2 regions of the Rhodoferax potami genome follow, and region 2 is predicted to be linked to the other one. Evidence: predicted binding sites of a transcription regulator. Region 2 holds the regulator's gene; the other holds the start of a gene.
What was found. The regulator FNR, encoded in region 2, switches genes on or off when oxygen is low (the NO sensors DNR and NnrR bind a similar motif). The targets are predictions, from matches to a motif close to TTGATNNNNATCAA.
Positions count from the first base shown of each region.

Region 1: RAE19_RS07475 (TraR/DksA family transcriptional regulator) is a predicted target of FNR. The motif match lies at 1,411-1,424, and genes of this name have one in related genera.

Region 1 is NZ_JAVBIK010000001.1:1,574,101-1,589,449, forward strand. Features, by position in the region: gene RAE19_RS07460 (copper chaperone PCu(A)C) at 1-305, opposite strand, end outside; gene RAE19_RS07465 (YcnI family copper-binding membrane protein) at 324-794, opposite strand; gene RAE19_RS07470 (DUF2946 domain-containing protein) at 995-1,357, opposite strand; gene RAE19_RS07475 (TraR/DksA family transcriptional regulator) at 1,479-1,838, shown strand; gene RAE19_RS07480 (MarC family protein) at 1,920-2,525, shown strand; gene fghA (S-formylglutathione hydrolase) at 2,586-3,446, opposite strand; gene RAE19_RS07490 (S-(hydroxymethyl)glutathione dehydrogenase/class III alcohol dehydrogenase) at 3,508-4,626, opposite strand; gene RAE19_RS07495 (fumarylacetoacetate hydrolase family protein) at 4,623-5,735, opposite strand; gene RAE19_RS07500 (DUF3108 domain-containing protein) at 5,814-6,968, shown strand; gene RAE19_RS07505 (DUF3108 domain-containing protein) at 6,984-7,751, shown strand; gene RAE19_RS07510 (BTH_I0359 family protein) at 7,837-8,139, shown strand; gene purU (formyltetrahydrofolate deformylase) at 8,196-9,044, shown strand; gene RAE19_RS07520 (methyl-accepting chemotaxis protein) at 9,107-10,771, opposite strand; gene asd (archaetidylserine decarboxylase) at 10,834-11,673, opposite strand; gene RAE19_RS07530 (Bug family tripartite tricarboxylate transporter substrate binding protein) at 11,758-12,744, opposite strand; gene RAE19_RS07535 (SDR family NAD(P)-dependent oxidoreductase) at 12,799-13,584, opposite strand; gene RAE19_RS07540 (feruloyl-CoA synthase) at 13,610-15,349, opposite strand, start outside.
Region 2 is NZ_JAVBIK010000001.1:3,413,424-3,428,772, forward strand. Features, by position in the region: gene ccoN (cytochrome-c oxidase, cbb3-type subunit I) at 1-527, shown strand, start outside; gene ccoO (cytochrome-c oxidase, cbb3-type subunit II) at 540-1,166, shown strand; gene RAE19_RS16450 (cbb3-type cytochrome oxidase subunit 3) at 1,177-1,320, shown strand; gene ccoP (cytochrome-c oxidase, cbb3-type subunit III) at 1,339-2,250, shown strand; gene ccoG (cytochrome c oxidase accessory protein CcoG) at 2,278-3,747, shown strand; gene RAE19_RS16465 (FixH family protein) at 3,760-4,041, shown strand; gene RAE19_RS16470 (hypothetical protein) at 4,064-4,300, shown strand; gene fnr (fumarate/nitrate reduction transcriptional regulator Fnr) at 4,316-5,035, opposite strand; gene hemN (oxygen-independent coproporphyrinogen III oxidase) at 5,232-6,632, shown strand; gene RAE19_RS16485 (sulfite exporter TauE/SafE family protein) at 6,642-7,325, shown strand; gene RAE19_RS16490 (GGDEF domain-containing protein) at 7,389-8,468, shown strand; gene dusA (tRNA dihydrouridine(20/20a) synthase DusA) at 8,509-9,528, shown strand; gene RAE19_RS16500 (DUF1269 domain-containing protein) at 9,545-10,066, opposite strand; gene RAE19_RS16505 (BON domain-containing protein) at 10,076-10,729, opposite strand; gene RAE19_RS16510 (outer membrane beta-barrel protein) at 10,772-11,407, opposite strand; gene RAE19_RS16515 (thioesterase family protein) at 11,659-12,492, shown strand; gene RAE19_RS16520 (acyl-CoA thioesterase domain-containing protein) at 12,495-12,710, shown strand; gene RAE19_RS16525 (SLBB domain-containing protein) at 13,061-15,349, shown strand, end outside.

The DNA.
Region 1 (15,349 bases), 1.8 Mb from region 2:
GGCTTGAGCTCGACTGGCTTGCCCGCAGGCAGCTCCAATCCGTTAGCGAGCGCACGCATTTTCATGACATCGCCCTCCATCTTCATTTCGTGGACCTCGGCCACTCCGGCGACCGGGGAGCTGACGGACACCAAGCGACCGGGCGTTTGCGCGGTCAATGTCATGAAGGCGCCGCTGGCCTTCTGGCCTTGCACCGTGGCGCGGGCCCATGCGTTTTGCACCTCCACGTTCTGGGCCTGAGCCCACGACGTGAAGGCAAGACCGGTGACGCACACCGCGGTGGCAATAGAACGGATCAATGTCATAGCTACTCCTGTAAAAGTTCAGTGGGCATGGCCGCCGGCGGCCTGGACATCCAGGACATCCAGACGGGCCGCGGGGAATTCCAAACGGTGGGCGTTTTGCCCGTGCGCGGGGATCTCGACCCAAGCGTTCCGGCCGGACTCGCAAGCCTGCACCACTTTGAACCACAAAGTGCCCGGCTTCTTGGGGGTGGTGCCGCGGAACACAAATTCGTCGGCAAACGCATCAGGGAGCGCATTCTCAGCGCCTTTGGCGGTCCAGGTGATTTCCTGCACGCCCTCGGTATAGGTTTTGCCATGGGCTTCATAAGGCTGCTCGAGCTTACCGATTTTGGTGCTCACCGCCCAACCCGGCTTGACAAGGGGCTGCGCGCTGGTGAACCCGGAAGGAATCGCTACGGTGATCGCCGTGGTGGCCGCACCGGCACAGCCGTGCCCAACCCGCAGAACCGCACGGTAGCCCGCGCCGGCCGCTGCAGCCTGGTCGGCCAACGTTACATGAGAAAAAACAGCACTAGCTCCCGTCATCATTGCGCAAGCAGCTACTAATTTTATAGCAAAACGAACCATACAACACCCCAATAAGATCGGCGTAGCCCGGTGCTAACACGCACGGCAAGGCACACCTGACTCACAAAAAACGAATGGAAAGCGAGAACCGCCAGCCGGGCAGCCACAAGCTGCCGACGGGCTTAGGCCACAGCGGGGGGGCCGCGGGCCGACGCGGGGTCGGCATCTTGGGGGGTGAAGTGCCGGAAGGCGGCCATCGGCCGGACGGCAGGAGGGGTTTCGGGCGATACAACCTCGGGGAAGACAGACGGCGGCGCACCTGCAGACAAGCACAGCACGCAGTCCAGCGCATGGACCATCGGCTGGGTGCCGGTGTCATCGCTGCCGGACACCAGCTTGACGACACCTGCCGTGGTGCACACCAGGGTGAGCGCCTGCGGGTTCACCACGGGTGCCGCGACCGCCACGCCAATCGACAGCGCAAACCACACCAACATCCAACGGATGACGGAGCGTGCCTGGCGCAAGGATTGGAGGGAGGACATGGGTCGGGATTATGTACGAGCCGGCGGCAAGGGGCCTGGTCATCGCCCCAAGCTTGACACGCATCAAAGCTTTTTTCGGCGGGCAGGTAGAGCATGGCAAATCCACAACGCAGGAAACACCATGACACACCCCGACCTCCACAGCTACCAGAAACAATTGCTCCAGCAGCGCGACGACTTGCGCGCCCGCCTGAACCAGCTGCGCGGTGGCGAACCCAGCCGGGCATTGGCCTCGGCCGCACATTTCAGCGGACACGAAGACCCCCAAGCCCAAGCCAACACCGAGCGCGACCTGGAGCTGGCACTGGATGAGCACGAAACGGCCGAACTACGCCGCATCGACGCGGCCCTGCAACGGGCAGCTCTCGGCACTTACGGCCGGTGCATCGCCTGTGGCACCACCATCCCCGAAGCCCGGCTGCGCGCCACCCCGGATGCGGAGCGCTGCATCGACTGCCAAAGCGCCCTTGAAGACGCCTGATCGGCACCGCGGCAGCGCCGCGGGCTGGTATTCTCGGGCGCTCTTTCGACCACGCTGGCCCGCCCGGTGTTACGCGCCATGATGAATTACACCTTCGCCTCTGCGACCATTCTGCTGATCCTGATCACGGATCCGATCGGCAACATTCCTATTTTTGCCAACGCGCTCAAACACGTGGCGCCCGAGCGGCGGCACAAGGTGATCCTGCGGGAGATCCTGATCGCTTTCACCCTGCTGCTGACCTTCATGTTTGTGGGCGAGAGCTTTTTGCGGGTGATGAATTTGAGCGAGCTGTCCCTGCAGATCGGCGGCGGCGTGATTCTGTTCCTGATTGCGCTGCGCATGGTGTTTCCTCCACCGAGCACCGCAGAGAGCGAGATCAAGACCGAGCCCCTGATCGTGCCGCTGGCTATTCCCGCGGTAGCCGGCCCCTCGGCCCTGGCCACGGTGCTGCTGCTCGTGTCCCAACAGCCCGACCGCCGCATGGAGTGGATCGGCGCACTCTGCGTGACCATGCTGGTCAGCGCGGTGGTGCTGGTATCGGCAGAGCGGATTCAGCGCATCATCGGCGACCGACTGGTCGTGGCGGCAGAGCGCCTGATGGGTCTGGTGCTGGTGTCGGTGGCGATTGAAATGATGCTGCGCGGCATCAAGACCTTTGTGCAGCAAGTCGCCGCAGCCAGCTGAGCTGCCGTAGCTCCATAAAAAAAGCGCTCCACAGGGAGCGCTTTTTTGTGGGTCAGGCGCTTAGCCCGCCAGCCCCGCGGCGTGGTGCCGCACATGGTCTTCGATAAAGGTGCTGATGAAGTAGTACCCGTGGTCGTAGCCCGCATGACGGCGCAGGGTGAGCGGCTGCCCGGCTTGGGCACACGCGGCCTCGAGGGCCTGCGGGTACAGCTGCTCGTCCAAAAACTTGTCTGCCAGCCCCTGGTCCACCAGAATGCCGCCGGGGTACGGCGCAGCGCTTTGAGCCGCCATCAGGGCGCTGGCGTCGTGCGCAGCCCACAGGCTCTCGTCCGGCCCCAAATACCCGGTAAACGCCTTTTTGCCCCAGGGGCACTGGGTGGGGGCGCAAATCGGCGCCAACGCCGACAAGGTTTTGAACATGCCGGGGTGGCGTTGCGCCAGGGTCAGGGCGCCGTGGCCACCCATGGAGTGCCCGCTTATGCCCATGCGTGCGGCATCGACCGGTAACTCCCGGGTGATCTGCGGCAACAGCTCGTCGATCAAATAACTTTCCATGCGCCAGTGGCCACTCCAGGGGGCCTGGGTGGCATCAAGGTAGAAGCCTGCGCCCACGCCAAAGTCCCAATGCTCAGCCTCGCCCGCCAGCCCCGCACCACGCGGGCTGGTGTCAGGGGTGATCAGTGCCAGGCCCAACTCGGCAGCCACCCGCTGGGCACCGGCCTTGAAGGCAAAGGTTTCTTCGGTGCAGGTCAGCCCCGCCAGAAACACCAGCGCAGGCACCGGCCCCGCCGATGCTTGGGGTGGCAGGTACACGCCGAAACGCATCGGCAGCCCGATTTCTGTCGAGGCGTGCTTGTAAAAGCGCTGCACGCCGCCGAAGCACGCGTGCTCGCTCAGCAGTTCAAAGTGGGGGTTTTGCATTGTTTGCTATCAAAAGAGGAGCTGCCTGCGCAATCATTACCTGCGCCAGCAGCACTTTTCATCAATAAATGACGACGCCGCGGATCGACTCGCCGCGCTTCATCAAATCGAAGCCCTTGTTGATGTCTTCCAGCGGCATGGTGTGGGTGATCAGGCTGTCGATGTTGATCTTGCCTTCCATGTACCAGTCCACGATCTTGGGCACATCGGTGCGGCCGCGTGCGCCACCGAAGGCAGAGCCCTTCCATTCCCGGCCGGTGACCAGCTGGAAGGGGCGGGTAGAAATTTCGGCACCGGCCTCGGCCACGCCGATGATGATGCTCTGGCCCCAACCTTTATGGGTGCACTCCAGCGCCTGGCGCATGACCTTGGTGTTGCCGATGCACTCGAAGCTGTAGTCCGCGCCGCCATCGGTCAATTGAACGATAGCGTCCACGATGTTGCCGCCAGCGGCTTCGATGTCTTTCGGGTTCAGGAAGTGGGTCATGCCGAAGCTGCGGGCCATGGCCTCGCGCTCGGGGTTCAGGTCCACGCCGATGATCTTGTCCGCGCCCACCATCTTCAGGCCTTGGATCACGTTCAGGCCGATACCGCCCAAGCCAAACACCACCGCGTTGGCGCCGGCTTCCACCTTGGCCGTGAAGATCACTGCGCCAATACCGGTGGTCACGCCGCAGCCGATGTAGCAAACCTTGTCAAAAGGCGCGTCGTCACGGATTTTGGCCAAGCTGATTTCAGGCGCCACGGTGTAGTTGCTGAAGGTGCTGGTGCCCATGTAGTGAAAGATGGGGTCGCCATTCAGGCTGAAGCGGCTGGTGGCGTCGGGCATGAGCCCTTTACCCTGGGTGCCGCGGATCAGCTGGCACAAATTAGTTTTGCGAGACAGGCAGAACTTGCACTGGCGGCACTCGGGGGTGTAGAGCGGAATGACGTGGTCGCCCTTTTTGAGGCTGGTCACGCCCGGGCCCACGTCCACCACAATGCCGGCGCCTTCATGGCCCAGGATCGCGGGGAAGATGCCTTCAGGGTCGGCACCGCTCAGGGTGTAGTAGTCGGTGTGGCAGATGCCGGTGGCCTTGATTTCGACGAGCACTTCGCCGAACTTGGGGCCTTGCAAGTCCACGGTTTCAATGGTGAGGGGTTGGCCTGCTTTCCAGGCGACGGCGGCACGTGTTTTCATTCGGAGCTCCCTAGGGTGGTTTCTGGAGATGCATCAGGGGACGCATCGGTAATGGTGGATTCTGGAGTGACAGCGCTGGCTTGAGCAGCAGCCCGCGGCCGGCCTTCCGCCGGCACGAGCTCTTGCAGGATGGCGCCGAACACACTGGCGCCATCGCGGCCTTTCACCTCGATGCGGATGGTGTCGCCGAACTTCATGTACTCCGTGGTGGGCCTGCCGTCTTGCAGGGTTTCCATGGCGCGCTTTTCGGCGATACAGCTGTAGCCGTTGGGCCAGTCTGTGCGGTTCTTGCGCGCCACCCCTTTGTTGCTGACGGTGCCCGAACCGATGATGCTGCCGGCCCGCAGACGCCGGGTTTTGGCCGCGTGCGCAATGAGCTGGCCGAAGTGGAAATGCATGTCGGACCCGGCCTCGCAGAGCCCGACTTTGCGGCCGTTCCATATGCACTGCACCGGCAGGTGCACGCGGCCGCGGGCCCAGGCGTCGCCCAACTCGTCGGGGGTGACCATGACGGGCGCAAATGCGGTCGCGGGTTTGCTCTGCACAAATCCGAAGCCTTTGGCTAGCTCATCGGGCACCAGGTTGCGCAGGGTCACATCGTTGACCAGCGCGATCAGGCGGACTGCATCCAAGGCACGGTCTGAGGCGCAGCCCATGGGCACATCGCCGGTCACCACGGCGAGCTCGGCCTCGAAGTCCGCGCCCCAGGCCTCGCTGGCGCACACGATATCGGCATGCGGGCCCGCCAAGTCGTCGCTACCGCCTTGGTACATCAAGGGGTCGGTCTGTGCGCTCTCGGGCATCTCCGCGCCCCGGGCTTTGCGCACCAACTCCACATGGTTCAGATAAGCAGATCCATCAAGCCATTGGTAGGCCCGTGGCAAAGGCGCCATGCACTGGGCCGGGTCAAAGGCGAACGCGTGACGCGCCCGCCCTTGGTTGAGCTGGGTGTAGACCTCCTCCAAAGCCGGGGCAAGGTAATTCCAGTCATCCAGCACCTGCTGCAATCGATTGGCAATGTGGGTGGCGTAATGGGCCTGACTCAGGTCCCGCGAGACCACGACCAATTGGCCGTCACGGGTACCGTCCTGGTAGGTGGCGAGTTTCATGCGCGCATTTTCGCTGGGTTTGCAAAGCCCGCGCACACTTGTGTCTACCGTACACTGCCGCGCAACGTTCTACACACCATGATGGCCACCGATTACGCCACCTCAGCGCCTTTGCGCCGACGCCCTTGGCACCTCGTAGCCCTGGGGGTCTTGGTGCTGGCGTTGCACTGGAGTTTGCTGGGCGGCTTTGCGTACACCATGCCGTGGCTGGCTGAAAGCAGCGCCGTGGATTCGCCCCCTATGCTCCTGCCGTCACTGTCGACCCGGGTGATTGCAAGCCAGGCCGAACCGGACACGCCGCCACCCACTGCAGCTCCCGCCCTAGCACGCCCGCGGCCTGCATCCGCAGCCCCCCGTCACACCGACATTGGCGTGGCCGTCAACAGTGATACCGCCAGCAGTGCCAGCGCAACGCCTGCAAGCGACAACCCGGCCACTACGCCGCCCGAAGACTCGCCAAGTGAACAGGTCGACACCGCGGCACCATCCAGCGAGCCGGCAAGTCTGGACAAAGCCGCAGACAGCGCCGCTGAAAGCCCTGCTGCCCTCCCCACCGCGCCCGCCAAGAGCACCGAGCGGCCTTTGCGCTTTGCATTTCCACCGCCAATGCAACTCAACTACGACGTGAGCGGACTGACCGACGGCCAACAAAACGTGGTGAGCGCAACGATTGCATGGCGACACGACGGCGCCGCCTACCAGGCCAGCCTGAATGTCACCAAATTCATGCTGAGCTTGCGGCAATGGAACAGCAAAGGCGCGTTAACCGTCGCCGGCCTGGCACCTGCGCGGTTTGGCGAAAAAGGCTTGCGTCGCGCAGAAGTCGCGTCGCATTTTGTGCGCGAAGAAGGCCGTGTGATTTTTAGCGCCAACTCTGCGCCCGCCCCCCTGCTACCGGGGGCACAAGACCACATGAGTGTGTTCATGCAACTGGCGAGCATGTGGGCCGGTGAGCCCAACCGGTTCGGCGCTGGCGATTCGCTGTCGTTCCAGTCCATAGGCCCGAGGCAAGCGGAAACCTGGACTTTTGTGGTGTCTGCGGAAGATCGCATCAGCGTCCCGGGCGGCAATATGCAAGCCATCAAGCTCACGCGCGAGCCCACGGGGGAGTACAGCACCAAAGCAGAAATCTGGCTGGCACCCCAACTGGCTTATATGCCTGCCCACATCAGACTGTCCGAACCCAACGGCAACGTGCTCGACATGGTCTGGACCGGCAGCCAACCCCTTTAAATAAACACACTACCTGTGCCTCCTGATTCATTCGCTACCACAACAAGACGCGCCCTACTGGCGCTCGCAGCCGCATGGGCCAGCCCCTCCTGGGCCCAAACCAGCCTTGTAGAGGTAGCACCGGCTTCTGCCGCGCTGTACCAGCCGCCACCATCGGCTCGCATCGCCTATGACGTGGATGGGCTCATAGGCGGATCGTCTTACAGCGGCAACGCGGAGTTGGTGTGGACGCGGGATAGCAAAAACTATCAAACGCAGTTGCTGATCCGCAAATTCGGACTCACGCTCCAGGCGTGGACCAGTGCGGGCAGGCTCACCGCACGCGGGTTGGAGCCCGAGACTTTCAGCAGCCAAAAAATAGGCCAAGCCGAGATATTTGCCTACTTCGAGCGGGATGCAAACCGGATCCGCTTTAGCGCCGGTACTCCGAATGCCCCTTTGCAGCGCGGTGCCCAAGACCAACTCAGTGTGTTCATGCAACTGGCCAGCCTGTTGGGCGGAGCCGGTACATCTGCGACCTCGGGAAAAGCCGTCAGCATGCAAGCGATCGGCGACCGGTACGCCGAGCAATGGAGCTTTCACCCGTCCGCGCCTGAGACGGTAAAGCTGCCAAGCGGGACGCTTCAGGCCGTCAAGTTCACCCATGAACCCACGGCAGAGCGCAAGCAGCGCCTGGAGCTCTGGTACGCGCCCACCCCACACTATGTGCCGGTGCGGATACGCATTACCGAAGCCAACGGGGATTACCTTGATTTAGTGGGGGCAAATACCCAATTCCGCTGAGGTTCGCACGCGGGCGCGTTTTTGCTGCTACTCTTGAATCGGTGCAGATGGCATCCATTTACGGTTCATCTCTCAGGTAACACCTATGCAAACGCTCTACGACTCCGATTCTTTCTCCGTCACCCACATGCTCGCCAATGGCGAGGCCGAGGGTCAGGCACCGGAAAAAACCGAGCGCTACCCCTTGGGCGTACCGAGCCTGGCGCGCCATGGCTTCGAAATTGTGGACAAACGCTCCAACAAGGAGGTGTACCTGGACGGCTCTTGGGCCGAACTCTTCCAGCAGCACATCATGGCCTGGCAAGTCAACACGCCCACCCAAGAGGAAGTGGAAGACACCCTGGAGCAATACGCCGAGCTAGCGCAAACGCCCGTGCAGATTCACTGACTCGGGACATTGCCGGCGGCTCTGCCCCGGTTGCGCGGAACTGCGACAATCGGGGGATGAGCCAGACCTATATTCTTACGTTTTCCTGCCCCGACCGCTTGGGGCTTGTCCATGCTGTTTCGGGTTTTTTGCTGGAACGCGGTGGCAACATTGAAGAAGCAGCCCAGTACAACGACCACGACACCGGCCTGTTTTTCATGCGGGTGCAGTTCAGTTGCGACTCGCTCAGCGCTGAAGAGTTAAAAGCCCAGATCGGCACCTTGGGACAAACCTTGCAGCTGCAATGGAGCCTGCACACCCAAGCACAGCCGGTGCGCACCGTCATCATGGTCAGCAAGGAAGGGCATTGCCTGAACGACTTGCTGTTCCGCAGGAAGAGCGGCCTGCTGCCACTAGACATCCGGGCCATCGTGTCTAACCACCGCGAGTTTTATCAACTCGCTGCCAGCTACAACGTGCCCTTCCACCACATCCCGGTGACTGCTGCGACCAAAGAGCAGGCCGAGGCAAAGCAGCTCGAGATCATCGAGGCAGAAGGCGCTGAACTGGTGGTGTTGGCCCGTTACATGCAGATCCTGAGCGACAACATGTGCCAACAACTCAATGGCCGTGCCATCAATATCCACCACAGCTTTTTGCCCAGCTTCAAGGGTGCCAAGCCGTATTACCAAGCCCATGACCGAGGTGTGAAACTGATCGGTGCAACCGCCCACTACGTGACGGCAGACCTGGACGAAGGCCCGATCATTGAGCAAGATGTGGCCCGCGTGGACCACAGCCGCACCGTCGAAGACCTGACCACGCTAGGCCGCGACACCGAGAGCCAAGTGTTGGCACGCGCGGTCAAGTGGCACAGCGAACACCGCGTGCTGCTCAACGGCCACAAGACAGTGATCTTCCGCTAACGACACCAGGAATAAAAAACGGCGGCCATGGGCCGCCGTTTTTGTTGGTGCCAACCAAAGGCTTAACTGCGCAAGTGGAAGCGTCCTACTAGCTGATCCAACGACTGCGCTTGCTCATCCAGCGACTGCGCTGCAGCGGCGGCCTCTTCCACCAGCGCGGCGTTTTGCTGGGTGCTGTCATCCAACTGCGCAACCGCCCGGTTGATCTCTTCAATACCGTGGTTCTGCTGCGCCGAAGCGCCTGAGATCTCGTCCATCACGGCACTGGTTTGCTGCACAGTTTCTGCCATTTCGCTGATGGTCTGGCCCGCCTTGCTGGCGAGTTCTGCGCCTTCGGTGACCTGGCGGGTGGACTCCTCGATCAGCGCATTGATTTCACGAGCTGCTTTGGCACTGCGTTCGGCCAGTGAGCGCACTTCCTGCGCAACCACCGCAAAGCCACGCCCCTGCTCGCCGGCGTGCGCCGCCTCGACCGCCGCATTGAGCGCCAGGATGTTGGTCTGAAAGGCGATTCCTTCAATCACACTGATGTTGCCGTGAATAGCCTGGGTGCTCTTGCTGATCTTCTCCATGGTGCGGATCACATCGGCCACCACTTCTCCCCCCAAGCGGGCGGAGCGGCTGGCATTGCCCGAGAGCTGTGCAGCTTCCGCAGCGCTCTCGGCATAGCGCCGGGTCAGCGATGCCATCTGCTCCACGTTGGTGCTGGTTTTTTCCAGGGAGGCGCTTTGCTGCTCGGTGCGCTGGGACAAATCGAGGTTGCCCATGGAAATCTCGCGCGAGGCATTGGCCACCTGCTTGGAGCTGTCGGCGATGTCGCGCATGGTGTCCGAGAGCTTCATCTGCATGTCGCGCAGCGAATACAGCAGACTGTCGTTGTCTTTGGGGGCCAGCCGGATTTGCATGGTCAGGTCACCATCCGCGATACGACTGGCAATGGACTTGGCATACGCCGGTTCCCCACCCAGCTGGCGGGACAAGCGTCCGGTAACCCAAGCGCTGATCACGAGCGACAACACCAGTAGCAACAGCATGATGCCGATGACCCACATTTGCGAAGACTGGTAGATCTGGCCTGCCATTTCAATCGTGGCCTTGGCCGACTGTGCGCGTTGCTCCACCAAAGTGTCGACCAGCTTTTCCAACTTGCGGGTGTCGTTGAGCAGGCGGGCGTCCTCGGTGGGTACATCGGTGCTCATCTGCACCAGATCAAGGGGCTGCTCTTTCACCAATGCAATGTAGGCACGTTGGCGTTTGGTCCAGCTGCCCATGGCATCGATCAGCTGTTGGCTGGTGGCCGTGGTTTCCTCAGAGTCAGACAGGCCTTTGATGATGTCCAAGCGCTTGGCAATATCCGCCAAACTGGTTTCGATCGCAGCGCCCAAGGTGTCCCGCTCGGCTGCCGTGGTGGCCGTGAGCAGTTGTGTCTGGGCGCGGCTGGCGCGAAGAATCAGGCTACGAGCCTCTTCCGCAGCCTGACCCGCGGCGTATTCCTGCTCGTAAATCACCTTGGTGGAGGCGTTCAAGCGTCCCATCTGGAACAGAGAGAACACCCCAATCACCACCGCGCCCAACAGCATGCTGGCAAACGCCATCCACAAAGTCGAGCGGACGGTCAAACGGTCCAGCGCAGCGATGCGCGTGCGGCGGTAAGGAACCGACTCAGGGGGCTCACTGCTTCCAACGACAGAAGCAGAAGATTCGGGTACGACGTCAGCGTTACTCATGGCAAGCCCTCTGTGGGGTTTCAAAAAACTCAGGATACTGAATTTCAGCCCCGTCCGCTCGATTAAATACCCATGCTTTCACCCAGCTGTACGGGTTTGGCGGGTGACCATTCGGGGTTGAAGTTCAGCGCATCTTTGCGAAACAGCAAAACGACGGTAGAGCCAAGCAAGAAACGGCCCATCTCATCGCCCTGCTTGAGAACCACGTTGCCCGGCTCGTAATGCCACTCCGTCACCTGCGGCAAGCGCGGGGGATTCACCACGCCATGCCAGGTGGTCGCCATGCTGCCGACCACGGTGGCACCCACCAAAGTCAATACAAACTCACCATGGGGCGAATCGAACACGCAGACCACCCGCTCGTTGCGTGCAAACAGGCCCGGCACGCCGCGGGCTGTCGTGGGGTTTACTGAAAACAGATCGCCCGGCACATAGATCATGCGGCGCAATTCACCGTCACAGGGCATGTGGATGCGGTGGTAGTCGCGCGGGCTGAGGTAGATGGTGGCGAAGGTGCCGTGGTCGAACTGAGCGGCCAACCCGGCATCACCGCCCACCAGGGCCGTGCTGCTGTAGTGGTGACCCTTGGCCTGGAATATCTGGTCCTTGTCGATCGCACCGAACTGGCTGATCGCGCCATCCACAGGGCACACAAAGGGTGCGTGTGCCAGGGGGCGGACACCGGGCTTCAACGCCCGGGTAAAAAACTCGTTGAAGGTCGGGTACGCCGCGGGGTCCGGATTGGCGGCTTCCGCCATGTTGACTTTGTATTTGCCAATGAACCAGCGAATCAGCGCCGTTGTAGCCTTACCCCCGCGCGCGCCAGCCACCAGACCGGCAAACGCCGTAAGGGCTTTTTTGGGGAGTAGGTACTGCGGGAGTACGGCGAGGGCATCAGACACAGGGCAACTCCCGAAAGAAAAAGAGGGCCATTCTACTGACGCCTCTTCTTCTCGATAGAGCGTTTCCCCCTACTTTCCCGGATCTCAGGAATCGGCGGTGAATCCGATTTTCTTGATCAAGGGCCCCCAGGTGTCGAACTCTGATTTTTGCCAGCGGGCTTGCTCTTCAGGCGTGGAGCCGCGGGGAATCAAGCCGACCAGCGCCAGGCTGTCGATGACCGATTTTTCTTTCAAGGCTGCGTTGATCGCTGTATTGGCAGCCATCACCACTGACTTCGGAGTATTTACAGGCGCGTAGAAACCGAACCACTCTTCGGTCGTCAGCTCCGGGAAGCCCTGCTCAGCGAAGGTGGGGACCTCGGGCGCGTAGGGCGAGCGGTTGGGGCCGGAGGTCGCGAGAATGCGCAATTTGCCAGCCTTGTAATTGGCTAGGTAGTCGCCGTGCGGCGTCACCATGGCTGCCACTTGACCACCCACCAGATCGGTCACGCCGGGCACCGAGCCGCGATAGGGCACATGCCGGAGGTCCACCCCGCTATTGATGCCCAGCAAAGCGCCAATGAAATGCGGTGTGGAGCCCGCACCGGGCGAACCGTAGCTCGCGTCTTTGGGGTTGGCCTTGGCCCACGCCAAGAAATCCTTCACTGTCCGGACATTGGCAGGCACCATGGGGCCCACCGCCAGGCCGTGGTGCATGATGGCCGCAATGGAGACAGGGGCAAAGTCCTTGTCGGTATAGGGCATCTTGTTGAAGATGTGCGGATAGTTCGCAAGCGCTGACACCTGCGAGAGCGCCAGCACCGAGCCATCGGCCGGCGCGCTTTTGAGGGCCTCGAGGGCAATACGACCGCCTGCGCCGGGCTTGTTTTCCACAATGCCTGCGTTTTTACTGAAGGGCGTACCCGCCCACTTTTCCGCGACCCGGCGCGCCACGGTGTCGCCGGAACTGCCCGGCGGAAAGCCGAAGTACACCTTGACTTGGTCTACCTGCGCTTGCGCAGTGAGTGGATACAGCGCGCCCAAAGCAGCGCTGCTGCCCAAGGCGTGAATGAGTTGCCTGCGAGTGAACATGGTTGTCTCCTATTTTTAATTGGCAGGTTGCACAGGGAAAGAAATGCTGCTGAGTTAGCGCGGCGCCATGCGCAGCGCGCCATCGAGCCGGATCACCTCGCCATTGAGGTGCCCATTGGTCACGATGTGGCAAGCCAGTTCAGCGAACTCTTGCGGCTTACCCAAACGGGACGGGAAAGGGATGCTGGCCGCCAGAGATTGCTGCACGGCTTCCGGCAACTCCTTCATCAAGGGGGTGGCAAACAAGCCGGGGGCTACGGTGCACACCCGAATCGCGTGCTGCGCAAGGTCTCGGGCCATGGGCAGCGTCATGCCGACCAGGCCACCCTTGGAGGCGCTGTAGGCCTGCTGGCCCACTTGCCCGTCAAACGCGGCGACCGAGGCCGTGAACATCATCACCCCGCGCTCGCCATTCTCCAGGGGGTGCAGCTTGCTACACGCCGCCGCGAACAAGCGGCTAATGTTGTAGGTGCCAATCAGGTTGATGGAGACCACGCGGGCAAAGTCTTCCAGCGGTGCTGCACTCCCGTCGCGTTGGACCACGCGCTTGGCGCTTCCGATGCCGGCCACGTTCATCAGGATGCGCGCGGCACCCAAGGCGCGCTCAGAAGCGTCTAAAGCAGCTTGCACGCTGTCAGTCTGCGTGATGTCGCAACGCAGCCCGATGGCACGGCCCTCACCGAACTCTGCCCGGATCGCGGACGCCACGGTTTCTGCTTGGGCTTCATTGATGTCCAGCACGGCGACTTTCGCGCCCAGTCTCGCCAGATCACGGGCAGTCGCTTCACCCAAACCTGATGCTGCACCGGTCACCAGTGCGGTTTGTCCTTGAATATGCATGTCTTTTTCCTGGGCTGAGGCGCACTCAGGCCGTGGGTTTGATGATGAAAGGCAGGGCGTCGTCGTGCAGCCCCCCAACCAAGGTGTGGCGATGTTTCAAGACGGCCCGTTGGTTCAGCGAGCCTTTGTCGGTGATCTCGCCCTTTTCGGCGGACGGTGGTTCCACCATCAGCAGTGCGCGGGCGATGCGGCTGGCACTGCCTGTCGCTTCGCGGGCCAGCTGGTCTACAACGGCTTCTATGCGCTGCCGCACTGGCGCACTCTGGACCACATCCGCCCAAGGCGCATCCGCTGGAAGATTCGCTACATCGCGGCAAGCGGCAGACAGGAACAGCAGCGCTCCGACTTCTTTGCGATTCAGTCCGGTAATCACCGCGTCCTGGATGTAGGGCGCGCCCGACACCACAATCTTGGCGCGCATGGGGCCCACGCTGACGAAGGTACCCGTGGAGAGCTTGAAGTCCTCCGCGATCCGGCCATCAAAGCGCAGGCCACGGTGAATATCAGACTCGGAAATCCACTTCACCGCATCGCCAGTGCAGAGGTAACCTTCCTCATCAAACGCATCCCGCGTAGCCGCATCTGAGCGCCAATAGCCCGGGGTCACGTTGGGTCCGCGGTAGCGCACCTCAGTTTTGCCATCCACATCTACCAGTTTGAGCGTCATGCCCGGCACCGGAACGCCGATGTCCCCGGACGCCACATCCGGGCTGTTGACGAACATGGCAGAGGGCGAAGACTCGGTCATGCCCAGCCCGGTGGCCATTACGATCCGCTCGCCGATGGCGGACTCCTGGATCGCGTGGAGCTTGTCCCACACAGGCTGAGACAACCCTGCACCAGAATAGAAGAAAACCTTCAAACGCGACAGCAAGGTGGTGCGCAACTGCGCATCAGACTCCATGGCCGATGCGATCATCTCGAAGCCGGTGGGCACATTGAAGTACACCGTCGGCGCGATCTCCCGCAGGTTGCGCAGCGTTTCGCCAATGAGCGCCGCAGTGGGTTTGCCGTCATCGATGTACAGCGTGCCGCCGTGTTGCAGGGTGAGCCCGAAATTGTGGTTGCCACCAAACGTGTGATTCCAGGGCAGCCAGTCCACCAACACTGGCGGCGCTTCGGCAAACACGGGCAGCGACAGGGATATCTGCTGCAGGTTGGCGCACCACATGCGCTGTGTGTTGATGACCGGCTTGGGCAGCTTGGTCGAGCCGCTGGTGAACAAGAACTTCACGATGGTGCCCGGGCCGGTGGCATGCATGGCAGCGTCCACGGCAGGCGTAGCCGTTGTGGCCAACAAGGACGCATAGGAAGTTGCTACCCGACCTTGCATCTGCCCGGCTGCAGCCACCACTTCCACATCCAGCCCGACCGTGGCGGCAACGCCCGCGCCATAGCGGCTTGCGTCCGCCACAAAGACCAGCCCCGGCGTCAGGGTGTCCATCACATGGCGCAGCTTTTCGAAGTCCTGGCTCACGGTCGCATAGGCTGAAGACACCGGGCAATAGGGCACGCCGGCATACAGGCAACCCAGCGCCATCATGGCGTGCTCGAGGCTGTTCTCGCTCAGGATGACGACTGGCCGTTCCGGGCTCAAGCCCCGGTCTAAAAGCGCCTGCCCGATGCTGCGGGCGCTTTCCAGCGCCTGGGCATAGCTGATGTGCTGCCATTCGCCGGTCGTGCCGTCCGGCAACTGCTGGCGTCGGGCCAGAAAGGTCTGGTCCGGCGTGATCTCCGCCCAATGCACCAGGTAGTCAGCGATCCG
Region 2 (15,349 bases):
TGCGCGACGATCCCATCCTGCGTTTCCTGATCGTGTCCCTGTCCTTCTACGGCATGTCCACCTTCGAGGGCCCAATGATGTCCATCAAGACAGTCAACGCCCTGAGCCACTACACCGATTGGACCGTGGGCCACGTGCACTCCGGCGCTTTGGGTTGGGTGGGTCTGGTGACCATGGGTTCGATGTACTACCTGATTCCCCGCCTGTTTGGCCGCAAAGAGATGTACAGCGTCAAAGCGATTGAGCTGCACTTCTGGACTGCCACGATCGGCATCGTGATCTATATCGCGGCGATGTGGATTGCCGGTGTGATGCAAGGCCTGATGTGGCGCGCCATCAACCCTGACGGCACTTTGACCTACACCTTCGTTGAGTCGGTGAAGGCGACCTATCCCTTCTATGTGCTGCGTTTGTTGGGTGGACTGCTGTACCTGGGCGGCATGTTGATCATGCTGTGGAACACCCTGATGACTGTTACTGCCGGACGCGCCAACACGGTGGCGATCCCCGCGGCAGCCCACGCTTAAAAGGAAATTTGTATGGCAAACGAAAAAAGTGCATCCCGTCTGTCGCACGAGAAGATCGAGACCAGCAACTTTCTGATGATCGTGTTGATCCTGCTGGTCTTGCTTGCAGGCGGCATGGTGGAAATTGTTCCGCTGTTCTTTCAAAAGTCGACCACGGAGCCGATCAAGGGTATCCAGCCCTACACCGCACTGCAGCTGGCCGGGCGTGATGTGTATATCCGCGAAGGTTGCTACAACTGCCACTCGCAGATGATCCGCCCCTTCCGGGCCGAGACTTTGCGCTACGGCCACTACTCGGTAGCGGGGGAGTCGGTGTACGACCACCCCTTCCAGTGGGGTAGCAAGCGTACTGGCCCGGACTTGGCTCGTGTGGGCGGCAAGTACAGCGATGAGTGGCATCGCATCCACTTGGTGAACCCGCGTGATGTGGTGCCTGAGTCCAACATGCCGGCCTACCCCTGGTTGGAGAAAAACCTGGTGGACGCGGAAAGCCTGCCATCGCACCTGCGCGCACTGCGCAAGGTGGGCGTGCCCTACACCGACGAGCAGATCGCCAAGGCGTCTGAAGAGGTCAAGGGCAAAACTGAACTCGAAGCCACGATCGCGTATTTGCAGGTCTTGGGCCTGGCGCTGAAATAAGGGGAATCACATGGATATGGATGTCAACACCCTGCGCTCCGTCACCACGGTTATCAGCTTCGTGGTCTTTATCGCGATTGTCCGTTGGGCCTGGTCGAAAAGCCGTGCCCACGACTTTCAGGACGCCGCCAATCTGCCGTTTGAGCAGGACTGAGCCTCGTAAGGAATCAAAATGAGTGACTTCACAAGCAACTTCTGGTCGGTCTATGTGACCGCCGTAACGGTCATCGGCATTGCAGCCTGCCTGTTCCTCTTGTGGTTCAGTGGCAAAGCCAAAGCCATGACCGCCCACGACAACACCACCGGCCACGTGTGGGACGGTGACCTTCGCGAGATGAACAACCCTCTGCCACGCTGGTGGGTCGGGCTGTTCGTTATTACGATCATTTTTTCTGCGGTTTACCTCGCGTTCTACCCGGGTCTGGGCGCTTCAGCCGGCAAACTTGGCTGGACCTCTAGCGGTCAGTTCCAAGCGGAAATTGCCAAGGGGGAGGCCGACATTGCGCCGATTTATGCGCGCTTTGACGCCATGTCGGCTGAGGACATCGCCAAAGACCCGCAAGCCCATGCGATTGGCGAGCGTTTGTTCATGAACAACTGCTCTCAGTGCCATGGCTCCGATGCCCGGGGTTCCAAAGGTTTTCCCAACCTGACCGATGCCGATTGGCTGCATGGTGGCTCGCCCGAGAAAATCATGGAGACGCTGAACCAGGGCCGTGTCGGCCAGATGCCTCCCATGGCGGCGGCAGTGGGTTCGGGTGATGACGTGAAAAACCTGGCCAACTACGTGTTGAGTTTGTCAGGCAGTCCGCACGATTCGGTGCGGGCCAACTTGGGCAAGTCCAAGTTCGCAGCTTGCGCGGCCTGTCACGGCTCCGACGGAAAAGGCAACCCTGCGTTGGGTGCGCCCAACCTGACCGATGACATCTGGCTCCATGGCTATGGCGAGAGCGCCATCATCAACATCGTGAACAACGGCAAGGTCAACCAAATGCCTGCACAGGTGCAGAAGCTCTCACCCGCGCAAATCAAGGTGTTGTCGTCCTATGTATGGGGCTTCTCCAACACCGGTGTGGCCAAGTAACGCTGGCTGAACCCTGAAGGATATTCCTTGAACGCACCTGCCTCTACTGCCGAGAAGAAGATCATCCCGATCGTCGCGTCACCGGACAAGGGGTCTATTGCCCCGCCACCTGGTGCCGACGAGGAGACGATTGCCCTGTACGAAGCGCATCAAAAAATCTACCCGCGCAGCGTATCGGGCTACTTCTCGAAGTGGCGGTGGGCGCTGGTGTTTCTGACCCAGCTGGTGTTTTATGGATTGCCGTGGTTGGAGTGGGGGCAGCGCCAGGCGGTGCTGTTCGATCTCGGGGCACGGCGGTTCTATATCTTCAACCTCGTGTTGTATCCGCAGGACTTTGTGTACCTCACCGGCATTCTGGTGATTTCTGCACTCTCCTTGTTTTTGTTTACGGCGGTGGCCGGGCGCTTGTGGTGCGGCTACGCCTGCCCGCAAACGGTTTACACCGAAATCTTTCTCTGGCTGGAGAAGCTGGCCGAGGGGGACCGGTCTGCCCGCATGCGGCGTGACGCGGGCCCTTGGACACTCGACAAAGTCTGGCGCAAAGCCGCCAAGCAATGCATGTGGATTGCTGTTGGCTTATGGACAGGCTTTACCTTCGTGGGCTACTTCACGCCCATCCACAGCCTGGGCATGGAGCTCTTCGCCTTGTCCATGGGCCCTTGGGAAACCTTCTGGGTACTGTTTTACAGTTTTGCCACCTATGGCAATGCCGGCTACATGCGTGAGCAGGTCTGCAAATACATGTGCCCGTATGCGCGCTTTCAGAGTGCCATGTTTGACAAAGACACCCTGATCGTGACCTATGACGAATTGCGCGGAGAACCCCGTGGCGGGCGCTCCAAGAAAGCCGATCTCTCCACCCTCAAGCTGGGCGCGTGTATCGACTGCAGCTTGTGTGTGCAGGTCTGCCCGACCGGTATTGATATCCGCAAGGGGCTGCAGTACGAGTGCATTGGCTGTGGTGCCTGTGCCGATGTGTGCGACACCGTCATGGACAAAATGGGCTACGCCCGTGGTCTGGTGAAGTACTCGACCCAGAATGCAGTGAACCAGCGCTGGAGTGGTGCCGATATATTGCGCCATGTGCTGCGCCCCCGGGTGCTGGTGTACAGCAGTGTCCTGCTGGCGGTGGTGCTGGCGATGCTGGTCAGCCTGTGGATGCGCGCGCCTTTCAAGGTGGACGTGGAGCGCGACCGCAGCACACTGGCCCGCATCGTGTCGGGCGGCCGGCTGGAGAATGTGTACCGCCTGCAGATCATGAACGCCCGGGAGACCCACCAAACCTTTGAGGTGAGCGCCGAGGGCTTGCCGGACCTGACGCTTTCCACCGATTCCAGCATGGAAGTCGGCCCGACCGAATCCCGCTGGATTGCGATTCGCGTGCAGTTGCCGTATGAAGGTGCAACTCCGGGATCGCATCCCATCCATTTCACGGTGAAATCGGCCCCTGACGCTGCCGTGGTAACCGAGAAGTCCGTATTCATAGTTCCGCGTTAAGAAAGCCACTTTATGACCAACCCGTCAAGCTCATCGACCCCCGCAGCCCCCTGGTGGAAGTTCGGCCATGTGTGGCTGGTGGTGTCCGGCCCGCTGATCGTGGTGGTGGCGAGCTTCCTGACTTTCTATCTGGCCGCCCGCGGTATGGACCCGGTCGTCGATGAAAACTATTACCAGACTGGCCTGGACATTAACAAGACCCTGGCCACCCAACCTGAAAGCCTGGCACCCGCCATGCAGGCCCGTAACCATGCAGCTACTGGCATCGTGCCAGCCGCTGCGCCTGCCCGTTGAGCGGTAGGCAAGGAGCAACGTGATGCCGAGAGCCCCATGGATGGCTGTCGTGTGGCCCGCTTTTCTGGCGGCAGGCGTGCTGGAAATCGTGGTGTTCGCATTCATCGATCCCCACGATCTGCATTGGAACGACGCGGCTTTGCCGCTGTCACGCCAAGGAATTTACACCGTGGCGTTTTTCGTGTTCTGGGGGGTGACGCTGGCTTCTAGCGCGCTCACGGCTTTGCTCGCTATGAGCGCTGCAGACGTCAACAACTAGCGAGCGTGTTATCGCTCAGTTGCAGACTTTGGGGTTGACGATGTCTTTGAGGGCATCGGTGTTCAGGATGCGCACGTGCCGTTGCTTGACTTCCACAATTCCGTCGTCCACGAACTTGGAGAAGGTGCGGCTCACGGTTTCGAGTTTCAAGCCCAAGTAACTGCCAATTTCTTCACGCGTCATCCGCAGCACCAGTTCTGACTGCGAGAAGCCGCGGGCGTGCAGGCGTTGCACCAGGTTCAGCAGAAATGCGGCGAGTCGCTCTTCGGCCCGCATGCTGCCCAAGAGGAGCATGACGCCATTTTCGCGCACGATTTCGCGGCTCATGATTTTGTGGACATGGCGCTGCAGCGAAGTCACCTCGCGCGACAGCTCTTCAATCCGGTCGAAGGGCATGACGCAGACCTCTGCGTCTTCCAGAGCCACGGCGTCGCAAGTGTGGTGGTCGTTCACGATGCCATCGAGTCCGACGACCTCTCCCGCCATTTGAAAACCGGTGACCTGGTCGCGCCCGTCTTCAGAGGCTACGCAGGTTTTGAAGAAACCGGTGCGGATGGCATAGAGGCTGGTGAACTTTTCACCGTTGCGAAACAGGGTTGCGCCGCGTTTGATTTTGCGGCGGCTTGCGACCACGTCGTCGATTTTGTCGAGTTCGGCGGGGCTCAGGCCCAAGGGCATGCACAGCTCGCGCAGGTTGCAGTTGGAGCATGCGACCTTGATGGTGTGGGTATTCAATGCCCCGGCTCCCACCGGCGTGATGGCGATAGAAGCGTGGGCGTCCTGAGACTTGGCGGTAGGCATTGCGTGTTCGAGCATGGTGTTCCCCTGATGCAAGTCAATTATGGTCCGGGTCATCCTGAAACTCCTTGATGTAAATCAAGGAGCCTGAAGGCTGTTTCGTTCACAGTCTGTGCGCTAGCTTGGAGTATTCATGAACGCAGCCCTTGGTTCCGCACCCATTTCAGAACAACTGTTGACCCGCTTTGATGTTTCCGGGCCACGTTACACCTCGTACCCGACCGCCGACCGCTTTGTAGAGGCGTTCAGCGCGGACGATTACTCCCAAGCACTATTGCAACGCCGCTCCGGTGCTGCCGCGCTGGCCTTACCTTTGTCTTTGTATGTGCACATTCCGTTTTGCGAATCGCTGTGCTACTACTGCGCCTGCAACAAAATTATCACCAAGCACCATGACAAAGCGGCCACGTATTTACGCTATTTGACACGGGAGGTGGAGTTACACACCCGGTTGATGGGTACTGGGCAGTCCGTCAGCCAGTTGCACCTCGGGGGCGGTAGCCCCACCTTTTTGAGTGACACCGAGCTGCGGGAGCTGATGGCGATGCTGCGCCGCAACTTCAGCTTTGTCGCCGGTGGTGAGTATTCCATTGAAGTAGATCCCCGGACGGTAGACGCTGCGCGCCTGGATACCCTGGCCGAACTCGGCTTCAACCGCCTGAGCTTCGGGGTGCAGGATTTTGACCCTGCGGTGCAAAAGGCCGTACACCGGGTGCAACCTGCCGATCAGGTGTTTGCCTTGGTAGAGGCGGCACGCGCACGCGGGTTTGAGTCCATCAATGTGGACCTGATTTACGGCTTGCCCCGCCAGAGCCCCGAGTCGTTTGACCGCACATTGGCTCAGGTGAACGCTTTGCGGCCGGACCGTATCGCGCTATATGCCTACGCCCATTTGCCTGAGCGCTTCAAGCCTCAGCGCCGTATTGCGACTGTGGAGTTGCCGGGTGCTGCTTCCAAGGTCTCCATGTTGGCGCATTCCTTGGCGTCTTTCATGGGGGCGGGCTATGTGTATGTGGGCATGGATCACTTTGCACTGCCGGACGATTCGTTGGCAGTGGCGAAGCGGCAAGGGCGCCTGCACCGCAACTTCCAAGGCTACAGCACCCAGCCCGACTGCGACTTGATCGCTTTGGGCGTGTCTGCCATCGGCCGCATCGGCGCTACCTACAGCCAGAACGCTAAAACGCTGGAAGAGTATTACGACTACCTGGACCAAGGCCGTTTTCCCATCGTGCGGGGAATGGCGGTTACGCGGGACGATCTGGTTCGTCGCGCAGTGATCATGGCGCTGATGTGCCAAGGCAATTTGCAGTTTGAGTCGATCAATCTTGCCTATTTGCTGGACTTCAAGAGCTACTTTGCCGCCGAGCTCGAAACCTTGCGGGGGCTGGAAGAGCAGGGACTGGTGTCCTTGGACGACACGGGAATTCAAGTCACCAGCCAGGGCTGGTTTTTTGTGCGGGCCGTGGCCATGGTGTTTGACCGTTATCTCCAGACGGACCGCACCCGTGCCCGCTTCTCCAAAATCATTTGACGCGTCCGGATGCAATCTTCTTTGGCAGTGACAGCATTGCTCATGGGCTTGGTGGGTGGGCCTCACTGCATTGCTATGTGCGGTGCGGCGTGCGCCGGCATCGGGCAGGCAGCTGGACCCCGGCGGACACCGGCCATGTTGAGCTTCCAGGCGGGCAGGGTCATTGGCTATGCCGCACTCGGTGCCTTGGCCGCAGCATCGGTGCAGGGTTTGGGTTGGCTCACCGTGCAGTCTGCTGCGCTCCGGCCAGTGTGGTCTTTGCTTCATGTGGCCGCCACTGTATTGGGGTTGGTGCTTTTGTTTTCTGGGCGTCAGCCCCTGTGGTTGCAGGCAGGGGCGCGTAGCGTCTGGGCCAGGGTGCGCAAAGTCGGGGCAGGGGGCGTGTTGGCCGCTCCCCTGGGGTTGGGGGTGGTGTGGTCCCTGTTGCCTTGCGGCTTGCTGTATTCGGCGTTGCTGCTGGCATCCCTGTCGGGCGAGCCCTTGTCCGGTGCAGCAACCATGGCACTTTTCGCCCTGGGCACCTCGCTGACCATGATGGCGGGGCCGTGGTTGTGGCTGCGCTTGGGTTTGTCCCGCATGGGCGATGGAACGTGGGGTATCCGCCTGGCCGGCGCGGCCTTGGCAGTAGCCTCAGGGTGGGCTTTGTGGATGGGATTGGTGCACAATAAAGCTCCGTGGTGCGCCACCGGCTAGCCCTGAACAACCCCGTTTTCAGGCGGCCTACTGCTTACGCAGACCCAACGAAAGTCCGCCTGCATGCTAGACCCCTCCCACTCGGAAGAGAAGCTTCGGATCGAAGACCTGCGCAGCTTCAAGATTCTGGATACCCCTGCTGAGCAGGCCTATGACGATGTGGTCAAGCTGGCCTCTTACATTTGCGACACGCCGATCGCCCTGATCTCCCTAATTGATGAAGACCGCCAGTGGTTCAAGGCCCGTGTGGGCCTGAATGCGATGGAAACGCCGCGAGGTCAGGCCTTTTGTGCCCACGCCATTCTGGATCCGGACCGGGTGATGGAGGTGCCAGACACCCAGCAGGACGCGCGCTTTGTAGACAACCCACTGGTGACTGGCGACCCGGGTATCCGGTTTTATGCCGGCGCGCCGCTGCTCACCCCTTCGGGTGCAGCACTCGGCACGGTATGCGTGATCGACAGGGTGCCCCGCAAATTGACCGAGCGCCAGTCAGAGGCCTTGCAGGCCCTCTCCCGCCAGGTGGTGCAGTTGTTGGCGTTACGCCGCGTGAATGCCGAGCTGGAGCTAGTGACCAAGGCGCAGACATTGCGCCACCAGCAACTGGAGAACCAGCAGCGTCGCATTGAAGAGCTCAACCATGACCTGCAGGAGCAGACCCTGACGGATCCCTTGACGGCTTTGAAAAACCGCCGCGCTTTTGATACCTTGTTGTCCCATGAGTTTGCGCGCTCCCTGCGCTCCAAATCGCCGCTGTGCCTGTTGATGGTGGATGCAGACCATTTCAAAGCCTACAACGATGCCTTTGGCCATGTGGCGGGCGATCAGGCCTTGATGTTCATCGCACTGGCAATCAAAAGCCAGGCGCGCGCTTATGACCACGTGGCACGCTATGGTGGCGAGGAGTTTTGCGTCATCCTGCCCGATACCCAGCTGAACGAAGCGCTGGTGGTGGCCGAACGCATCCGGGATTCGATCAAGTCCATCCACGGCCTGCGCAGGCCCATGTCTGCCAGCATTGGTGTGGCGTATTCCGAAGGCATCAGCAGCCCCAAGCGGTTGGTGGAGCTGGCGGACCGCGCCATGTACCTGGCCAAGCAGGGCGGGCGTGACCGGGTAGAGATTTTTCTGCCTCCGACCTGAGCCCGCGGCAGGGTGGGCGCGAGGCTGGGATAATCCGGCCATGCCCGCTTTAGAAAACAAGTCTGCTGTGCCGGACTCCCTGTGGCGCCTGTCCGTGGCGCCGATGATGGACTGGACTGATAGACATTGCCGCTATTTCCACCGCCTATTGAGCCGCCATGCGCTGCTGTACACCGAGATGGTGACCACGGGTGCGCTCATCCATGGGGATGTGCCGCGCCATTTGCGCTTTAACGCCGAAGAACACCCCGTCGCCTTGCAGCTGGGCGGGAGCGAGCCTGCTGATCTGGCGCGTGCTGCCAAGTTGGGCCAGGAGTGGGGTTATGACGAGATCAACATCAACTGCGGCTGCCCGTCCGAGCGGGTGCAGCGCGGCGCATTTGGCGCCTGCCTGATGAACGAAGCCCCGCTAGTGGCGGACTGCGTGAAGGCGATGGTGGATGCGGTGGATGTGCCGGTGACCGTGAAGCACCGCATCGGGATTGACAAGGAAGAAAGCTACGGCTTTGTCCGCGACTTTGTGGGTACCGTGGCCGATGCCGGTTGCACCGTGTTCATTGCCCACGCGCGCAACGCGTGGCTCAAAGGCCTGAGCCCCAAAGAGAACCGCGAAATACCGCCCCTGCGCTACGAGCTGGTGTACCAGCTCAAAAAAGACTTTCCGCACCTCACCATTGCCATCAATGGCGGCATTACCAAAACAGCCCAAGTGGCGGGACATCTGGAGCACGTAGACGGCGTGATGCTGGGGCGCGAGGCGTACCACAACCCCTGGTGGTTGGCCGAATGGGACAGCGCGTTTTACGGCGCCCCCGAGCGGGACATTACCCGCGAGATGGTGGAAGCGCAGATGGTGGACTACATGGAGCGTGAGGCCGCGCAACACGGTACCCACTGGTACAGCATTGCGCGCCACATGCTGGGTTTGCGCCACGGCTTGCCCGGTGCCCGGCGCTGGCGGCAGGTGTGGACCGATCACCGCCTCAAGCACCTTGGCGCCCGCGAGGTGATGGCCCTTGCTCATCTACCAGAGTCAAATAGGGCTCCAGCGCCCGTATAGCCTGCGGGAGGTGCTACTAATTCAGTAGCGTTTCAGCGACTTCTGTGGGTTGGGTGCCGGCCAGGATGGACTTGGCCCGCGCCACTTCGTCGTCACTGCCGTGCACCATCAGCACGTATTTGTCGGCCTTGAGGGCGGTCTCGTACACGATGACTTGGTCCTTGGGAACACCCAGCTGGCTCAAGGCGGCGCCTACTGCCGAGAGGCCCCCAACCAACACCGCGCCTTCGAGCGCGCTGATGACGACCGACACAATCGGCCCTGCCATGGCGATCATGCCCAAGGGCGGCAGCATGAAGACGGCAGGTGCCATCAAAATGCCCCACATGCTGCCCCAGAAGGCGCCGGTGCTGCCCCAGGCGCGGATCTTGTCGCCGGTGCTGTAGAAGCCCACCGGGTGCTCTTCGCTGTGGTAGCCCTTGCCGATGAGCGAGAGTTTTCTCACATCAAAGCCGAACTTCTTGAGCGTTTGAATAGCGGTCTCTGCCTCCTCGTGGGAGTTGCAGATGGACACTGAAGCGTTGGTATGGGCTTGCATGTGCTGCCCTCAGAAGGTCATGGTCATTTTGTCGACCACGCTAGTCACACCGGGCGTGCTCCAGGCGGCTTCTTTGGCGGTGTCCCGCTCGGTCCAGTTGCTGACATTGCCAGTCAGGGTGAGGGTGCTGCCGTCAATGTCGATGTTGATCTTGCCGGCGTCCGTGTGGGCGCGGCGCACCAAGGCGGCTTCGATGTCGGCTTTGGCCGCGCTGAGCTTGGTGCCGGGCTGCAAAATGATCTGGTTGGACACCCCATTCACGCCCATCAGGTAGCGCACAGCTACAGCGGCAGCCAGTTTCTGGAACTGCCATTCGGTTTGGCCTGTCAGGGTGATCCAGCCTTTTTCAACGGTGACGTTCACCTTGTTGCCCAGTGGGGTGGACATCCATTGCAGCGCGTTTTTGGCGGAGTTGGCAATGTCGCTGTCGTTGCGGATGCCACTGGAGGCCAGCTTTACATCGATTTCAACGGCCAAGGCGCGCACGCCTACTACGCGGCGCGCGGCTTTTTCGGCGTGGTATTTCTCTTGGTAAGTCATCACATGGCCGGCCAGAGTGACGACGCCATCTTTGGCTTCCACGCCGATGTTCTCAGCGTGGACCGAGGGTTCCCAGTGGAGTTCAGCCAGCACGTCTTGTTGGAGTTGGAGATCGGTTTTCATGGGTTTCCTTGGGTGGTTGGAGGAGGGGGCAAGGTCAGGGGGTTAGTAGTGGTAGCGCAGGCCGAGCTTGGTGGCGCTGATGCGGTCGGTGCTGCCGCCGGGGAACTTCATGGTGTGCTCCTCGTACATCAACACGCCGGACCATTGGGCTGCCAACTGCAGCTCCACGCCCAGGCCATAGCTCCAGCCAAAATCACGTTCGCTGCCGGATTGCACGCCGGACGTAGGCGCGCTGCTGACATCGGTGCGGCCGTAGGTGGTACCCACCTTGCCCAGTAGGTTCCAGGAGGGGTTGAGCGGCATGCGGCCGATCAGGTTCAGGTTGATGCCATCCGCGGTGGTGCGGCCGCCGGCACGGTTGACCGAGCCGAAGTCGGTGTAACCCACCTCCAAACCCCAGTTGGGGCTGAACACATAGTTGCCCATGCTGACGCTGTAGGCGGTGGCCCGTTGGTCATTGTCGAAAATGCCGAATCCGTTGCTGGGTTTGGAATAGTCGGATGAGCCGACACTGATGTCGATATAGCCCGGGCTGTAGGCGTTGCCGCGGGCGGGTGACATCTGGGCGGCGGCGGGCGCCATGGCAAACGGCGCGGCAAGACACAAGGCCAGTCCTGCCAACGTGGCGCCTCGAGCGCGCGGGGTGTGGCGGGGGGCGGGGATACGGGGTGTGTGCATAGTGAGCAGCCTTTAAAGAGAAAAGAACCGGATCACTCCGGGAGACAACCTCACTGTGGGCGACTTAAGCGCCGCCATCTGTGCGCAAGCGCGCCTAGGCAGCACGGATCTGATAAATCGACACACCCGTGACAGACGGCTGCCAACAGGTGCGGCACTATGTACTTTGTAGTTGGCGATTTTTAAGCCAAATTGGCATGTAGCGCAGGCAGAATATGCGCGAGTAGCTATTAAAAAAGGAGCAAATTCCCATGGCAGATAACCCGCAGAAACCCGCGTTCGATGGCGACATGGCGGCGTACACCGCATTGGGCGGCGCGGTGTACCGCGCATCTGCGCTCACGCGCGGCCCCTGGCACCCGCAGCAACAACACGCCGGCCCGCCGATCGCCCTGGTGAGCCACGCCTTGGAGGCCGCGGCCCAAGCGCATGGGCTGCACCACCTAGCCCGCTTGACTGCCAATTTGTTGCGCCCCGTGCCGATTGCCGATATCGAAGTCAGGGTACAAGAAGACTATGTGGGTCGAAATGCCGGCCACTTCTCTGCGGTCGCCCTGGCGGATGGCAAAGAGCTGATTCGCGCCACCGCACTGTTTCAGCGCGAGGACGAGGTCGGCCTGCCCGATGGCCTGCCCGGTCACCCCTTGCCGCTGGCACCCAAGCAGCCGGATGTGTCACCCGTGCAGCGCTTCCCGTTTGCGCACCATGAATGGGGCTACCCCGATCTGGTGGAAACGCGCACGGCCCAGGGCCGTATGTTTGACGGCCCGAGCGCGGTGTGGTTTCGCATGAGCCATCCGCTGGTGATGGGCCAAACGCCTAGCGCCTACCAGCGTGTGGCGGTGGCAGCCGACTCGGGCAACGGCATCAGCGCGATTCTGGATTTGTCCACCCACGTGTTTGTGAACTCCGACCTCACCATCAACCTGCTGCGCAAACCGGTGGGTGAGTGGGTGTGCTTGGACGCTCGCACCCATTTGTCCAGCCATGGCGGAGGGCTGGCGGAGTCGGCTCTGTACGACGAGCTGGGATTGATCGGGAGGGCTACGCAGAGCTTGTTTGTGAGGCGTCGCTACAGCGCGTAGCGGTGGCGGCCGACTCGGGCAACGGCATCAGCGCGATTCTGGATTTGTCGACCCACGTGTTTGTGAACTCCGACCTCACCATCAACCTGCTGCGCAAACCGGTGGGTGAGTGGGTGTGCTTGGATGCCCGCACCCATTTGTCCAGCCACGGCGGGGGGCTGGCGGAGTCGGCTCTGTACGACGAGCTGGGATTGATCGGGCGGGCGACGAAGAGTTAGTTTGTGAGGAAACGATAGCTAGGTGGTTTGGGGGATCGTCCTTTCCGAGCAGGGTAGACTAGAGGAGTTTTGGCTTGGTGCTGCTGATGGGCAATAAAAGACCCAGGCGCGCTTTCATCGGCACCACTTAAGACTGGTGGCCTAGTTGTGTTGATCTAGAGCTGATGCCGGATTGATGAACCCGTTCCAATGGCTCCTGAAGTGTGCTACCCGCGCTATTGCTTGGCGGTCCTCGTGTACCTTAGCGCCGGAGGCCTGATAGATATTCTTAGTCGAAGTTTTATTTCTGGTTAGGCGTGTTTCTTATGAAGTTTTCGTATTTTTTATCCCGAATCACACTGGCCTTGGGTGTGTTGGGCTGTGCTTCTGTCGTCAACGCCCAGTTCGGCAATCCCAGCACTTTTTCTAATGCAGGCCAGGTTGGAGCAGAAGCGCCCGTTCGCAACTTGCCATCTACCGCCAATGGTGCCGCAAGCGCTCCCAATCAAGTCAGGGGCGTTGCTTTGCCCAGCAGGCAGGCTAGGTCCAATGAACCGCCTGTCGCCAGTGAGTCGGCGTTGACGTTGCCTGAAACGGGTGGTGCGGCATGGAAAGAAGAGCCACCGAGCCAATTTCAGAAGTTTGCCCAAGAGTCGACAGGGACTTTGCTTCCGATATTCGGAAGTCAGCTTTTTGAGTTTCCTCAGAGCTATGCACCCGATGCGGGCCTCGCCGCGCCGGCAAACTATGTACTTGGCCCAGGCGACGAAGTGCAGGTACAAATTTGGGGCGCGATAGACGAGTCCGCCTCGTTCGTATTGGACCGCGAAGGCCGAATTTTCATTCCTAAGGTCGGGTCGCTTTCGTTGGCCGGCGTGACCAGTGTCAATCTTGAGTCCGCCCTGAAAGGGCACCTCAGCAAGGTGTTTACGAACTTTGGTTTGAGCGCCAGTTTAGGGAAGTTGCGCAGTGTCCAAGTTTATGTGGTGGGGCAAGCGCGTCGCCCTGGGACCTATTCTGTCTCCAGCCTCAGCACCTTGGTGAATGTTCTGTTTGCCAGCGGTGGCCCAAGTGCAAATGGGTCGATGCGGAGTATTGAGCTGCGTCGTGCGGGCCGTGTGGTGACGAAGCTTGATTTGTATGACTTCATCGCCAAAGGCGATAAATCAGCCGACATGGCTGTGTTGCCTGGAGACGTCGTCTTTATTCCGCCAGCGACCCGTCGTGTTGCCATCGCGGGTGCATATGACCAAAAAGCGGTTTACGAACTCAAAGACGCTACCACCACCATCGGCGATGTGTTGGCCTTGGGCGGTGGTGCTTCTCCGGTCGCAAATTTCCGTAAAGCATTGCTTGAACGAGTCTTCGCGGACAAAACACCACCGCGGCAAGTGGTCGATATTGCTCTTGATGCCAAAGGCTTGGCGCAAGTCTTGGTGCCCGGCGACATCTTGACACTGTTGCCAGTGAGCGGCGCGTTTTCCAACGCGGTAACGCTGCAGGGAGTGGTCGCTGAGCCTCTTCGGTACAGCTGGTTCGACGGAATGCGTGTTTCAGATTTGATCCCAGATCGGGATGCGCTCATCACCCAAGAGTACTACCGCCGTATGAATGGTTTGACCCGTATTCCAAGTGACACCGATACGAAAGGTGCTGGTAGTCGGGAGGAAAAGCGTGGTTTTGACGAACGGGTGAGAAATAAAAATGAGCAAATCAACTGGGATTACGCGGTCATTGAACGTTTGTCTCGCGCTGATCTGAGTGTCTCGTTGATTCCGTTCAACTTGGCCAAGGCAGTCGTGGGGCGTGATCCTCAGCACAATCTCGTGTTGCAACCAGGGGATGTTTTGACGATCGTCAGTCAAAAAGACATCGCTCTCCCTCAGGAAAAACAGACGAGGTTGGTTCGCTTGGAGGGGGAAGTAGCAGCTCCCGGTGTGTACGAGGCGCTTCCCGGCGAGACCTTGCCGCAGCTCATCAAGCGCATCGGCGGTTTGACCCCACAGGCCTATTTGTTTGGCACAGAGTTCAGCCGTGAGTCGGTCCGCCTGCGGCAGCAAGAAAACCTGAGGTCACTGGTTCGGCGTTTGGAGGGCGAGCTACAAAGTAAGGTGCAGACCAGTCCCGCCGCCAATGGACAAGACGCTGCCACCTTGGCTTTGGTCGCCCAACAACAGCAAGCGCAACTGAAATCGCAAATTGATAGGCTAAAAGCGCTCAAGAGCAATGGCCGGTTGGCGCTAGAGCTCGATACCGCGGCCCAAAGTTTGGCAGGGTTGCCCAACCTCCCCTTGGAGGATGGAGATCGTGTGCTGGTGCCATCGATGCCTGGATTTATCTCGGCTTTCGGTGCTGTTTATAACGAGAATGCAATGATTTACAAGCCAGGAAAGACTGTGGGCGATGTCGTGCGAGCCGCAGGAACTACAGAAGACGCCGAGTCCAGCGGTGCTTTCGTGCTGAGGGCGGATGGCAGTGTGGTGTCTAGGCGGGATAGCAATCGGATATTTGGCGGTGGTTTTGAGTCGCTTGCCGTGATGCCGGGGGACACATTGGTGGTGCCCGCCAAGCTTGACCGTGAATCTGTGTATGCATTTACCGTGCGGTCACTGAAAGAACTGACCCAGATTTTTGCCAATTTGGGTATCGGTGCCGCTGCT